One region of the Salinibacterium sp. VpJ6 genome, then DNA from elsewhere that is predicted to be linked to it. Evidence: riboswitches for the same ligand, from Rfam matches in the RefSeq annotation. Region 1 holds a riboswitch; the other holds the start of a gene.
What was found. A riboswitch is a leader RNA that binds a small molecule or an ion and turns the genes downstream of it on or off. The one in region 1 is predicted to bind glycine.

Region 1 (7,380 bases):
CCCCGTCCTAGCAACCCTGTTAACGCTGTCCCTTGCGGGCGGTGGAGCGCTCGTGGCGCTCGCTGCTCAAAATAAACTCGACGACTTTGTCGCGCAAACTTTCGGTTGTCCCAACTCAACGGAGCTCACCGTTGTTACCGACCCGACCATCGCGTCAACCGTCCAAACTGTCGCCAATGCTTTCAACGCTGAGCACGTCGGCCAGTGCCTCTCGGCCAAGATTGTTACCCAGCGCTCTGCCGATACCGCGGCTTTGCTGGCCTCCGGCACATCGACCGGTGCAGATGCGTGGATTCCTGATTCGCCCGTCTGGCTCAACCGCGTAGAAAGTACGGCAACCGCGTTGGGCCGAGAAGTTCCGGCAACGCAAGAGTGGGATTCAATCGCGTCCAGCCCTCTCGTGCTCGCAACACCCGCGGTCAAGGTCGCTGAGTTCGAAGCGGCCGAAGTCGGTTGGGGTGCGATCCTTGCTGGTCGCTACCGCACTCTGCTTCCCGACCCTGAGTCGTCTGCGTCGAGCATGATCGCGCTAGCGACCCTCAACGATCTCTCTGCAGAGGGAGACCCGTCAGATTTCGACCAGGTGCTCACGAACCTTGGCCGTTCCATTCCTGACTCGACTAAAGCGGCGTTCACCGAGCTTCAGATTTCGGATTCCCGCATGGTCGCCTTGGCCACGGAACGCGAAATTGTTGAACACAACGCGTCGAACCCCGATGAGCCGCTCGTTGCGCTCTACCCCGCCGAGGGAACGGTCGCGCTCACGTACCCGTTTGTGGTCGTCGACAACTCCACAGTCTCCGAGCTCGAAGCCTCGCGAATGACGGAAGAAGAGCGCACCGAACTGGCGGATGCCGAAACCGCACGCCTGTCGCTGCTCGAAGAGTTTGCAGACCTCATTCGTGGCTCTTCGCAGGTGCTTAACGCCGAGGGCTTCCGTGACAATGCGGGCGGGGGAGAGATCCTTGCTTCCGGTGTTATCGCGGCTCCGGTCGAGACTCAGAGTGTCGGAGACACCGACGAACTCGTGGGCATTCTGCGCAACTGGAACGCTCTCAACCTGCGTTCGCGCATCCTCACCGTCGTTGATGTTTCTGGCTCGATGCTTGAGCGAGCCTGGGATGGTCAGCGTCGTATCGAGATGTTCCAGAACTCGGCTGAAGACGCGTTCAGCACTCTCTCTGAGGATGACGAACTCGGCATGTGGCTGTTCTCTAAGGAGCGCGTTGGCGCCGAGGACTGGGAAGACGTCGCGGGCATCCGTTCAATGAATGACCCCGAGCATGTCAAGAACCTGCAGGCGATCATCGACTCGCTCCCTTCGCGCATCAACGGCTACACGGGTCTCAACGACTCGGTGCTCGCCGCGGTGACTCACGTTCGCGAGGACTACAACCCCGACAAGGTCAACTCAGTGATGCTCATCACTGATGGTCGTAACGAAGACGACAACGGTATCTCTCTTGAGAAGCTGCTTGACGAGCTCACGGCCATGGTCGAGGCCAACCGTGACGAGCCCGTGCCCGTGGTGCTCGTCGGAATCGGCCCCGACACCGACGTGGAAGCGATGCGCAAGATCGCCCAAGCGACCGGTGGAACGGCCTACCAAGCAAACAACCCCACCGAGCTCAGCAATGTGATGCTCGAGGCGTTGTCCCAGCGCGACTGCCGCCCGAACTGCAGTTAGCGAAACGCCCAGCACCTGAGTCGTCACCGGTGGCGACTCAGGGCGCTGCGGTCTGCTCTCATGGCGGCGGGACCCGCCTGTAGAGCAGACCGGTCAGGCGCCTGCTGTCGGAGCTGTTTCGGCAGAATCGGCAGCAGGAACGCCTGCGGCAACATCCGCCGCCATGCGTGAGCGACGATCCAAGTGGATGCCCGCCACCATGCACCGAACAGAGCCACCAGCCAACTCGATCGTGGGAATGTCGAGCGGCACAATCTCGCAGCTCGCCTCGATGACCGAGCGCTGGGCGAGCGTCAGGCTCTTCAGCGCACGGCTCGACAGAGCGAGAATGCGACCGTTAGCGCCCTTGAGCTCGAGCGCGTTGCCGGCGAAGTTCGCAATCTGATTCGCCGTGAGATCGATGAGAGTGCGTCCCGGGGCCGTAAGTCGTTCAGCCATCTCCATGCGGCGGTCGCCCGACGCGATGAGGTCGAGCCCGATCATGGCGAAATCCGTGGCGATGCACATCATGACGTTGGTGTGATAAATCGGCACCCCGTGGCTATCGCGCGCTTCGAACATCATCGGCTCGTAGCCGAACGATGCACAGAATCGCTCAAGCGCGAGCGGGTTCGCGCGGTGTGACTCAGCCGCATAGGCAACGCGGTTGGTGTGGTCAATGACCATCGCCCCCGTGCCCTCGAGGTAGATGCCGTCGTGCTCCAGTCCGGAGTAGTCGACGACATCCTGCACTCGAAAGTCATGCTTCAGCATCTCGATCACGTCGGGGCGACGCTCCGTGCGACGGTTCGGCGCATACATCGGGTACACCGCTACGCGGCCGCCACTGTGAGTCGAAAACCAGTTATTCGGGAACACGCTGTCGGGGCGTGAGCTCTCCGTGTCCTCAAAGACGTGGATGTTCACGCCCGCGTTGCGCAGAGTCTCGGCCACCTGGGTGGACTCGTCGTACGCAGCGCGAGCAATCTCATCCGGTGTTCGCGTGGGGTCGGTGGACTGAAATGCGTTGTCTCCCGCGGTCTGGCTGTTCGGGGTGAACAGGTGCGGGCGAATCAGTACTGCGGCCGAAGGCGCCTGAACGCTCATTGACGGTTACGCGGTGAGCGCGGGAGCGCGCGAGACGAGCGAGAACAGGTCCTTGGGGTCAGCCGGGTCTGCGATTAGATCGAGGTCCGTTGCGTATTCGGTGCCGCGGACAGCGTCGAAAACGTAGCGCAGGGCGGAGAAGTCTTCGATCGCGAAACCGACCGAGTCGAAGAGCGTGACCTCGTCATTCACGGTGCGGCCTGCCGCCGTGCCCGCGAGAACTTCCCACAGTTCGGTGATGGGGGAGTCGGCTTCGAGCTGCTGGATTTCGCCTTCGATGCGAGTCTGTTCGGGGAACTCCACGAACACCGTCGCGTTGCGCACGATTGCCGCTTCGAGTTCGGTCTTGCCGGGGCAGTCGCCGCCGATGGCGTTGAGGTGCATGCCGGGTTCGATCATGTCGGCGGTGAGGATCGTCGCGTTCTTCTTGTCTGCGGTGCAGGTGGTGACGATGTCAGCGCCGGCCGCAGCATCCGCCGCAGACGTCGCGCGCACGATGTCAAAGCCGAGCGGCTCAACGTTGCGAATGAACTTGTCGAGGGCGGCGGGGTCGGTGTCCCACACGCGCAGGCTCGTAATGCCGAGCCCGGCACGGAAGCCGAGCGCCTGGAACTCAGACTGTGTACCCGTGCCGATGAGGGCGAGAACGTTGGAGTCGGGGCGGGCGAGGGCGCGGGCGGCCAAGACGGAGGTGGCCGAGGTGCGCAGCGCCGTGAGCAGTGTCATCTCAGAGAGGAAGGTGGGGTAGCCGTTGTCGACGCGGGCAAGCATGCCGAGCGCGGTAACGGTCTGGAAGCCGAGCGCGGGGTTCGACGGGTGGCCATTCACGTATTTGAAGGCGTACGTTTCGCCGTCGCTCGTGGGCATGAGCTCGATAACACCCTCGGTGGAGTGGGCGGCAACGCGCGGACTCTTGTCGAACTGCGGCCACTTGGCGTAATCCTGCTCGAGATAGCTGACGATGCCCATAATGATCGGCTCGATGCCGGTATCGGCGATCCAGCGGCGCATGTTCGGGACGTCTACGTAGTGAACCATGTCCACTCCTTTCGTTGCAGTATTGCTAGTCCCCACGTTACGAATGCCCACTATGTAGCTACAACTCGCAGTCAACGCTATTTTCGGCTAATAAATGCGCACAATGCTCTGCGAAAATATACACTTTGCATATGTCTGATCTCGATGACCTCGATCGCCGCCTCCTTGCCGCCCTTCGTGCCGATGCGCGCGAGTCCGTAGCGAGTCTGTCGCGTCGCCTCAACGTCACGCGCGCGACCGTCACGAGCCGTATCGATCGCCTTGTGAGCAATGGCACTGTGCTCGGGTTTTCCGTACGAATTCGGGAAGATCGCGACCCCTCCTTCATCCGTGCAATCGCATTTGTCGAGGTGGAAGGGCGATCCACGGATGCCGTCATCAGCCAGTTGCGTGGCCTTCCTGAGATCCACGAGCTTCACACCACCAACGGCGCCTGGGACCTGGTGGCAGACATCCGTACCGACAGCCTCAGCAACTTCGACCGCGTGCTCGCCCGCATGCGCAATGTCGAAGGCGTGGTGAACAGCGAGACGAGTTTGCTGCTGAGCTCGGCGCTCTTGTAGCGCGCGCATCCGCCCCGCATTGCTATGCTGAGCTAACAACTGAACATCGGGCCGCAACACGATGCGGGAGAGCCGGGCACCCCGCGTTCGTCAACAGAAGTTGGCAGGCGCGAGACCGGCACCGAAGGAGCAAGCCTCCCCGCCAATCTCTCAGGTTCACGTACCGCACCGCACTGGCCACTCTGGAAAGAGAACCTCGCATCACCCTGAGGTTCCGCCGACGGTGAAAGCTCACTAGATTCTTTAGTGTGTGAAGCTCTCAGGCTCATCACAGAGGGGGAGTTCTATTCACTAGCCCACGCGCCAGGAGAACTCCGTGTCCGATGAATCACCCTCGTCAGCGTCACCCGCTGACTCTTCGCCTGCCTCGGTGAAGTATTCGCCGCTGCACAGCATCCACGAACAACTGGGTGCCGCTTTCACCGACTTTGCCGGTTGGATGATGCCGGTACGGTACAGCTCCGACCTCGCCGAGCACCATGCCGTGCGCACCGCTGCGGGAATCTTCGACATATCGCACATGGCCGAGATTCACGTTCGCGGCGCTGACGCCGGCGCGTACCTCGACTTCGCTCTGGCAGGAAAGCTCTCGGGCATCGCCCTCGCGCAGGCCAAGTACAGCCTGCTGCTCAATGAGGCCGGCGGCATCATCGATGACCTCGTCACCTACCGCCTCACCGACGATCACTTCTTGGTCGTGGCTAATGCCGGTAACCGTTTTGCCGCAGCGACGGCGCTCGCCGAACGCGCCGAAGGCTTCGACGTTGCCGTTACCGACGAGAGCGACGACTACGCGCTCATCGCCGTTCAGGGCCCCGTTTCCCGCGCCATCCTCGAAGCGACTGCCGGGCTCAGCGACTTCGCAACGCCGCTCGACGAACTCAAGTACTACCGCGAAACCGCGGCAACCTTCAACGGCACCGACCTCATCATCGGTCGCACCGGCTACACGGGCGAAGACGGTTTCGAACTGTACATTCACGTGGATGCCGCCGCCGCCCTCTGGGCAGCGCTCACGGTTGCCGGCGAACCGCTCGGTCTCGTACCCGCGGGTCTCGCGTGCCGCGACACTCTTCGCCTTGAGGCGGGCATGCCGCTCTACGGTCACGAGCTCGGCCTCACGACCTTCCCGGTGCAGGCCGGTCTTGGCCGCGTCGTCGCGCTCAGCAAGGAGGGCGACTTTGTGGGCCGCACTGCAATCGAAGCGGGCCCGGATGCCGGTGCCCGCGTGCTCGTCGGCCTTGCGGCTGAAGGTCGTCGCGCCGGTCGCGCTGACTACCTGCTCTTCCACGGTGACAAAGAAGTCGGAGTCATCACCTCGGGCGCGCTTTCGCCGACCCTGGGCCACCCGATCGCTATGGCTTACGTCGACCCCGACGTGAGTGAGGTCGGCACCGAGCTTCACATTGATGTGCGGGGCAGTCGCATTGCTGCATCCGTTGTTTCCCTACCCTTTTACAAGAGAGAGGCCTGATCATGGCTGAGAAGAGCGAACTGCAGTACACCGCCGAGCACGAGTGGGTGCTGGTTGACGGAAACGTCGCGACCGTGGGAATCACCGATTTCGCCGCGGGCAAGCTCGGCGACATCGTCTTCGTTGACCTTCCCAAGGTGGGCGACACCGTCGCCGAGGGCAAGATTGTCGGCGAGATTGAGTCGACCAAGTCCGTGGGCGAACTCTTCGCTCCCGTTGCCGGAACCGTCGTTGAGTCCAACGATGCCGTTGCCGACAGCCCCGAACTCGTCAACAGCGACCCCTTCGGTGAAGGCTGGCTCGTGAAGATCGAATTCTCCGAACTCCCGTCGATGCTCAGCCTCGACGAGTACACCGCACTGACAGGCGAATAATGCCCAACCCTTTCATCAGTGGCACATTCGCCGACCGTCACATCGGTACGGATGACGCCGCCCAGGCCAGCATGCTCGCTGCGGTCGGCTACGACAGCCTCGAAGCGCTCGTGGATGCCGCGGTTCCGCCGGCTATCCACCAGACTCCCGTGGAGAATTCCACGATTCCGGCTCCCGCTTCAGAGCGTGAAGCGCTTGCCGAACTGCGCGCTCTCGCGGGCGCGAACAAGGTTCGTCGCAGCATGATCGGTCTCGGTTACTACGACACCATCACCCCCGCGGTTATCAAGCGCAACGTGCTCGAAAACCCGAGCTGGTACACGGCGTACACGCCGTACCAGCCGGAGATCTCGCAGGGTCGCCTTGAGGCGCTCATCAACTTCCAGACGATGGTGGCCGACCTTGCGGGTATGACCACGACGAACGCGTCGATGCTCGATGAGGGCACCGCGGCCGTTGAGGGCATGCTCCTTGCGCGCCGCGCAGCTCGCGTCGAGTCGCCCGTCTTCATCGTGGATGCCGACACTCTTCCGCAGACCAAGGCTCTGCTGGCGAACCGCGCGGAGGCTCTCGGGATTGAGCTTGTCGAGCTCGACCTGGCCACGTTGGGGGCGAACCCTGAGTTGCCGGAGTGCTTCGGTGCGCTCATCCAGTACCCGGGTGCAACCGGTCGCGTGTGGGATTCCAGCGAGGTTATTGCTGCGGTCAAGGCACATGGCGGACTCGCCGTTGTCGCCGCCGACCTGCTTGCCCTCACAATTCTCAAGTCTCCGGGCGAGCTCGGCGCAGACGTTGCCGTGGGCACCACGCAGCGCTTCGGAGTTCCGATGGGCTTCGGCGGACCGCACGCCGGCTACATGTCGGTGCGCAAGGGTCTCGAACGCCAGTTGCCTGGTCGTCTCGTTGGTGTATCTCAGGATGCCGCTGGCGACCCCGCCTATCGTCTGTCGCTGCAGGCGCGCGAGCAGCACATCCGCCGCGAGAAGGCGACCTCCAACATCTGTACCGCGCAGGTGCTGTTGGCTGTCATGGCATCCATGTACGCCGTGTATCACGGACCGCAGGGGCTCAAGCGGATCGCCCAGCGCATCCACCACGACACTGCTAAATTCGCTGCGCGCTTGACCGCTGCCGGCTTTGCGGTCGAGAACGAGACCT
Region 2 (7,380 bases), on a different contig from region 1:
CCTCGATTGACGGCGAAGAAGGCCCCTGGCACGGCAGTGCGCTCGCCACCAACGGCATTCTTCATAACGATTCGTTGAACTTTCTTCGATCTCACTAGAAGTTCACCCTCTTTCGTTACCTGTGGAAAGCCTGTGTTAAGTAGGCTTATGCAGTACGAAGCGCGACACATTCACACGAAAGAGACCTACTTCTATGTCGACAGAGACAATCTGGCGCCGCACGATCGCCATTGCCGCGGTAGCCGCCGCCGCCGTGGCCCTGAGCGGATGCAGCATCCTCGATCAGGTCACCAACGGAATCAGTGACGCCGTTGACTCCGGCCCGGGCACCACGCAAGACATTTTCAGCCTCGTTATTGGTGACTGCGAAGTCGGCAACCAAGACGGTGGAGAGGTCTCCAGCACGAAGACCATCGACTGCGCTGAGCCGCACGACGCTGAAGTGTACGCCGCTTCGTACCTCGCCGATGGCGATTTCCCCGGTGACAGCGTCATCGAAGAGCAGGCCACTAACGACTGCTACGCCGAGTTCAGCACCTTCATGGGTGTCGAGTACGACGACTCCGTGTACGACTTCTCCTGGTACTACCCCACCGAGGGCAGCTGGTCTGAGGGCGACCGCGAGATCCTGTGCCTCATTTACGACCCCTCCGGCGACCAGATCACCGGATCGCTCGCAGGCTCCGGACTGTAACTAGCCACACTCCAACGGCCGGCGAAGACATGCTCTTCGCCGGCCGTTGTGCGGTTAAGGGAAGAAACCGCGCCCCCGGCGACGTTGCACTCTGCAACTCCCTGCGAGACGCTGGGAGCAGTAAAGAACAAGGCGGTAGCGAACGATGAAGATTGAATTTCCCGGCTCCAACGGCACAATGCTTGCCGCCCGTCTCGACCTTCCCGAGGGAACGCCCTCGGCGTATGCGCTCTTTGCGCACTGCTTCACCTGCTCCAAAGACTCTTTCGCTGCGTCTCGCATCTCTCGCGCACTCGGCGATTACGGCATCGCCGTACTACGTTTCGACTTCACTGGACTGGGCGGATCCGACGGAGACTTCTCCAACACCAACTTCAGTTCGAACATTGACGACGTCGTTGCCGCCACCGAGTATCTCCGTGACAACTACCGCGCGCCGACCATCCTCATCGGTCACTCTCTCGGAGGTGCCGCTGTGTTGGCGGCCGCTCACCGCGTGCCCTCAGTCCGCGCCGTAGCAACTCTCGGCAGCCCGAGCGACCCCGCTCACATCAGCAACCTCTTCTCCCACGCCAGCGCCGAGATTGTGGCCGAGGGAGAAGCAACGGTTCAATTGGGCGGCCGCCCTTTCCGCATCCGCAAGCAACTGCTCGACGACATCGCTTCTCAGCCGCAAAGCGAACGCCTACGGGACTTGGATGCCGCGTTGCTGGTGCTGCATTCCCCGATTGACCAGACGGTGGGCGTCGATAACGCTCGCGAAATTTTCGATGCGGCACGGCATCCGAAGTCCTTCGTCGCCTTGGATGGCGCCGACCACCTACTGAGCGACCGGGATGACGCTGCCTTCGCTGCGAGCATGATTGCCGCGTGGGCCGCCCGCTACGCTTTCGATCGCGCCGATGCTACTGCCGCACCTCACGCCGCGCCCTCGAACTCGACTGCGGCTTCTACCGCAGCGGCGCCTGCGACTGCGTCTGCAACTGCGTCAGCGCCTGCATCGGCAACTACGTCAGCGTCTGTGGTCAACCCGAGCGCCACAGTGACAGTCGACGGCAGTGCGGTCATCGTCACCGAGAGCGGCCCCGCGCGCTACGAACAGCGCGTGTTTGCTTCCGGTCACGAGATCATTTCCGACGAACCCGCACCGCTTAGCGAAAACCACGGCCCGGCCCCGTACGACTTCATTTTGGCGGGCCTCGGCAGCTGCACCTCGATCACGATTCGTATGTACGCCGATCGCAAAAAGATGCCTCTCAAGGGCGTCAGCGTACGGCTCACGCGCGAACGGATCAAAGCCGCCGACTGCGACCACTGCACGTCGACCGAGGGAATGGTCGAGCACTTTACGCGCGAACTCACCTTCGACGGTGATCTCACCGACGAGCAACGCGATTCGCTCCTCGTCATCGCCGATAAGTGCCCCGTGCACCGCTCGCTCGAGGGCGAAATCTCGATCAGCACGACGCTGGCCGCCCAGAGCTAGAACGCCGCAACGGCTCGTAGCCTCAGGGCTAAGAACCTCAGCGCGTGGACGCTTCAAGGCAATTCGAAGCAACTCTCCCTAGCCCTCACCAGCCCGGCGAGCTACAGTAGTTAGGTAACCCTAACTTCTTAGCGAAATGAGCCGGCGCCTCGCGCCCACAATCTATGACTTTTGAACGCGAATCCGTCAAGCACCCTCTCGCCGCACGCCGTCTTTCGGTGAGCGCCGTGAACTACCCCGCCCCGTCGATCGCTCGCATCACGCTCAGCGGAGACGAACTCGAGGGGTTTATCAGCAGCGGCCCCACCGATCACGTCAAGGCGTTCTTCCCCGACCCCGCTACCGGTGTTTTGACGGCACCCACCATGACTGAAGAGGGTCTCAAGCGCGTCGGCGAGGGTAAGGTCTTCTCCCGCGACTACACCCCGCTCGGCTTCCGCAGCCACGACGGGCACCACGAACTCGACATCGATTTCGTCGTCCACGGTGACGAAGGTCCCGCCTCCGCCTGGGCCGGAAAGGCAAAAGTCGGCGACGAGATCGTCATTGCTGGACCGCGCGGCTCGAAGCTTCTCCCGCAGGGGGCAACGCACGTCATCCTGATCGCCGACGAAACCGCGCTTCCGGCTGCATCGCGCTGGATCGAAATGTTGCCCACCTCGGTGCGCATCACCGCGCTGTTCGACGTGGCCGACGAGAGCGTCGAGAGTTACTTCAGCGAGGAGCTCAAAGCCCGTATGGACGCCCAGTGGTTCTACCGTCGCGATGGCCTCGGACAGCTGGAAGCTGCGCTGCGTGCCCTCGGTGAGATTGGCGAATCCACCTTCGTGTTCCTCGCCGGCGAAGCGACAACCTTGGTGCCGCTGCGCCGCTACCTTCGGCGCGAGCTGGGGCTCCCCAAACAGCAGGTAACAGCCGACGGCTACTGGCGTCGCGGTGTCACGGATGCCGATCACCACGCTCCCATCGACCCGAGCGACCCCGAAGACTAACGAACACAGCGGGCACGCGCGAGCACGGCTCTCCGTCGGCCGCGCGTGCTCGACTGAGCACCTGTTTCAGTGCACATTTCCGGCCGCCAAATCGGCCCCGAGTGTATGCTGAGGGCACAAGTGAACAGCCGTCATTCCGCCGCGGGAGAGTCCTTCCGATCGATGGTTGGCGCCGTAGGAGCAAACCCTCTCCGGGAATCTCTCAGGCCCCAGTACCGCAGTGGATAGGCAACTCTGAAAAGTAGTCGGCCCTGCCCGACTCGCCGACGGGGCAACGCGACGCCACAAGCGTGCGGAAACTCTCAGGCCCAATACAGAGCGGAGAGGACTCAACGACGCCCGTACGACGCTGTGCGGTGAAGAAATGGAGTCACCGTGGCCATTCGCAATCTGACCCCCACCACCGAAGTACCCACTCCTTCTCTCGAAGAAGTGCCGCTCAGCAGCTTCGACCTCTTCACGGTCGGCATCGGCCCTTCGAGTTCTCACACCGTTGGCCCTATGCGCGCTGCGGCGTCCTTCGCCGCTGATCTTGCCGAGCACGGGATGCTCGACTCTGTCGCCACAGTGAATGTGCGCCTCTATGGTTCCCTCGCCGCAACCGGTGCAGGCCATGGCACGATGAGCGCTGTGCTGATCGGTTTGGAGGGCAAACTCCCCGACCGAGTTCTTCCCACCGAGATGGAAGAGATTCTCGCGAGGATCGAAGAGACCGGAACTCTCAGTCTGGCCGGCAGTCGCGAAGTGCCGTTCCGCGAGGCCGAGATTGCCCTGCACCCGCTGACTGTGCTCGACGGGCATCCGAACGGTATGCGTTTTGCCGCATTCTCGGATGCCGGCGAGCCCGTTCTCGAAGCAACTTACTTTTCCATCGGCGGTGGCTTCATCTATCGCGAGGGAGACAACCGCGATGGCAGCAACGGTCTCGATCACGTTGCGGATCCCTTGCCTTTCCGCACGGCGGCGCAGCTGCTCGCGCACTGCCGTTCCGAGGGCCTTTCGTTCAGTGGCGTGATGTTGCGCAACGAGCTTGCCCGCCGCTCTGAGGCGGAGGTTCGCGCCGGCCTGCTTCACATCCGCGACGTCATGGACGAGTGCAAGAACAACAGCCTCGAGCGAACCGGCAACTTGCCGGGCACACTCAATGTGCGCCGCCGCGCTCCTGATTGGCACGCGCGACTGCGCACCGAAGACCCCGATCGCGACCCGGCTTTCTGGCAAGAGTGGGTCAACCTCGTTGCCCTCGCGGTCAACGAAGAGAACGCATCTGGTGGCCGCGTGGTCACCGCCCCCACTAATGGCGCTGCTGGCATCATCCCCGCCGTGCTGTTCTACGCGACGCATTACGCTCCCGGCATGAAAGACGCCGATCAAGCGATGAAGGATGACGCTACCGTGCGCTTCTTGCTGGCCAGCGCCGCTGTGGGCGTGCTCTACAAGCGCATGGCCTCCATCTCGGGCGCAGAGGTCGGATGCCAGGGAGAGGTCGGCTCAGCCTCCTCTATGGCGGCTGCGGGTTTGGCCGAGATTTTGGGCGGCACGCCCGAGCAGGTCGAGAACGCTGCGGAGATCGCGATGGAACACAACCTCGGACTCACGTGTGATCCCATCGGCGGCCTAGTGCAGATTCCCTGCATCGAACGCAACGCCATTGCTGCGGCCAAGGCCATTAACGCCGCCAAGATGGCGCTGTGGGGCGACGGCACCCACCGGGTCTCGCTCGACGAGGTCATCATCACGATGGCCGAGACCGGCAAGGATATGAGCTCGCGCTACAAAGAGACGTCGATGGGTGGCCTCGCCGTCAACGTCGTCGAGTGTTAGGAGCCAGCGCGATTACGGGCGCGTGTAGCGCAGCAGCAGCGTCCCATCGGGAGCGCTTAGCGCGTGGGCCAGCATCATGTCTTGCGGGGTCGCATCGGCGGCGTCGACAATGCGGCGCGCAGAACCGCCCTCGAGGCGTGGACTCACCGTAAGGCACAGCTCGTCGACAACCCCTTGAGCGATCATCGTCGCAAACAGTGTCGGCCCGCCCTCGCTGTGCAGTTGAGGATACCCGCGCTCCGTCAGCACGTGCTTCAACTCCACCGTGTCGACTTGCGACTCCCCCGCAACGATGACGTCCGCGACTTCTTCGATACGTTTGCGTTGCTCAGCGGAGGCTTTCTCGGTGGTGATCACGAACGGCCGTGTGGCGTACGACTCGAGGTCTTTTGGCTCCAGCCGCAGTGATGCGGTGACAATCGCGAAGGGCGGCTGCGCGCTGAGTCCATTTGCGGTTCGCCAGGACACCGACTCCTCGTCGAGGGCGAGATTGCGGTAGCCCTCGTGACGCACGGTGCCCGCTCCCACGACGATGACATCCGCGAGTCTGCGTAACAGCGGAAACACGCGACCGTCCGCCGGTGTTCCGAGACCTCCCGAAACGCCCTCGTGAGTAGCGGCCCCGTCGATGCTCGACACGAAGTTAGCGCGCAACCACGGCTTCGCTCGATCAGCCACGGCGTAGCTCGCGAGCAGTTGCTCGTCGGTCAGTGCAGTTCCTGCAGTCAGGGAGTGGATGTCGGATGCAGCGGCCACGGTCTATCTTTCGTTGGCGTCGGACATGTTGTGCTTCAGCACCGCCGGCTCGCGGAGCCCAAGAATCGCTTCAGCCATTCGTACGGCATCCACCGTCTCGGCCACTTCGTGCACGCGCACGACGCGGGCGCCGTTCAGGACGCAAGCCACTGCGGCCGCGAGTGAGCCTTCGAGACGCTGGCGCTTCGGCTTTTCGAGCACTTCACCGATAAAGTCTTTGTTCGATAGGGCGACGAGCGTGGGCAGACCCAGGTCGGTGATCACATCGAGGCGACGCGTGAGCTCAAGGCTATGCAGCGTGTTCTTGTTGAGGTCATGCCCGGGATCAACAAAGAGACGGTCATCCGGAACCCCCGCGTCCATAGCCCGCTCGACTCGGCTCTGGAGAAAGTCCCGTACCTCAATAGCGACATCGTCATACTGCGGACGAGCGAACTGGGTTCGTGGCTGGGCCCGCGAATGCACCAGGATTAGCGACGCCTCGCTGTCGGCGACAACGCGGGCAAGATCGGGATCGCTGAGCCCCGTGGTGTCGTTGATCACCGTGGCTCCGGCGGCGATGCTGCGCCGTGCAACTTCTGAGTGGAAGGTGTCCACAGAGATAATGACGTCGGATTCTGCTCGTAGCGCCTCGACAACTGGCACCACGCGGTCGCACTCCTCTTCGACGCTGAGCGGTTCCCCCGGAGCGAACGGCACACCCCCGATGTCGATCCAGTCAGCGCCATCGCGTACCGCTCGCAGCGACGCTGCCACGGCATCTTCGAGCGCATAGTTTGCGCGGGCGTCGTAGAAGGAATCGGGCGTGCGGTTGACGATCGCCATCACCGCCACGCGCTGCGAAAAATCGAAGGTTCGATCACCGATGGTGCGGCGGGGGTTCCGCAGCGAAGGGAGCACAAAACTCATACTCCCTATACTGGGCGACGATACTGACAACTCCACCCACATACCCGGGTTAACGCCGAGAACTTCCACGGAACGTCACGAACGCGGCGCCGACTACAGAGCTGCCCACTTGGTGGAACCACGATCACGATACCTCCACGCGAACGTGCTCCGCGACTATCTCCTCAACGCCCTTGACCGCTTACAGCCGGCAGTGTCGCCACGGATGCGAGCAAAACCCGCTCCGACGACAACGCTGCGTTAGCTGCTGAGCAGCAAAATACCCGCGAACACGGATGCCGCTGCGATCGCCATCGCAATCCCTAGCAGTACCGCATGCACCCGATAAAACGCCGTCGGCTTGCCAGCGGAATCGCGAGCTCGCGGGTCGCCGCTCACACGCTTGAGGAAGCGGGGCCAGGCGACGACATTGAACAGTGCGCTGACGAATAGAACGATTACGGCAAACAACTCCATGGTTCTCAAGCCTACGCCCGACGCAGAGCACCCAGCACCCAGCACATGTGACCCGTCAAGCGCCAAGAGCCAAGAGCCAAGCATCAGACACTGTCCCCATGAGCCACAATGGGTGGATGCTCGAATACACGCTTCGCGGAGGCCACGGCGCCACGGCTGAAGCCGAGCTCGAAGTAAAGCGCTCCCGCTTTCTCTGCACCGTGATGCGAGTCGAGAGCGAGGAGGATGCCCGCGACGTCATTGAACTCGCGCGCAAGGCTCAC

Region 2: another riboswitch for glycine. It lies ahead of ACWTV1_RS10810 (L-serine ammonia-lyase); the one in region 1 lies ahead of gcvT (glycine cleavage system aminomethyltransferase GcvT).

The regions. Positions count from the first base shown of each region.
Region 1 is NZ_JBSOQL010000002.1:195,254-202,633, forward strand. Features, by position in the region: gene ACWTV1_RS09990 (VWA domain-containing protein) at 53-1,687, shown strand; gene ctlX (citrulline utilization hydrolase CtlX) at 1,781-2,773, opposite strand; gene ocd (ornithine cyclodeaminase) at 2,780-3,811, opposite strand; gene ACWTV1_RS10005 (Lrp/AsnC family transcriptional regulator) at 3,943-4,374, shown strand; glycine riboswitch at 4,429-4,550, shown strand; glycine riboswitch at 4,552-4,655, shown strand; gene gcvT (glycine cleavage system aminomethyltransferase GcvT) at 4,691-5,848, shown strand; gene gcvH (glycine cleavage system protein GcvH) at 5,851-6,222, shown strand; gene gcvP (aminomethyl-transferring glycine dehydrogenase) at 6,222-7,380, shown strand, end outside.
Region 2 is NZ_JBSOQL010000003.1:591-7,970, reverse strand. Features, by position in the region: gene ACWTV1_RS10830 (inositol monophosphatase family protein) at 1-98, shown strand, start outside; gene ACWTV1_RS10825 (septum formation family protein) at 194-694, shown strand; gene ACWTV1_RS10820 (bifunctional alpha/beta hydrolase/OsmC family protein) at 840-2,180, shown strand; gene ACWTV1_RS10815 (siderophore-interacting protein) at 2,345-3,172, shown strand; glycine riboswitch at 3,305-3,400, shown strand; gene ACWTV1_RS10810 (L-serine ammonia-lyase) at 3,548-4,996, shown strand; gene ACWTV1_RS10805 (pyrimidine reductase family protein) at 5,009-5,752, opposite strand; gene folP (dihydropteroate synthase) at 5,756-6,661, opposite strand; gene ACWTV1_RS10795 (SCO4848 family membrane protein) at 6,902-7,117, opposite strand; gene ACWTV1_RS10790 (IMPACT family protein) at 7,216-7,380, shown strand, end outside.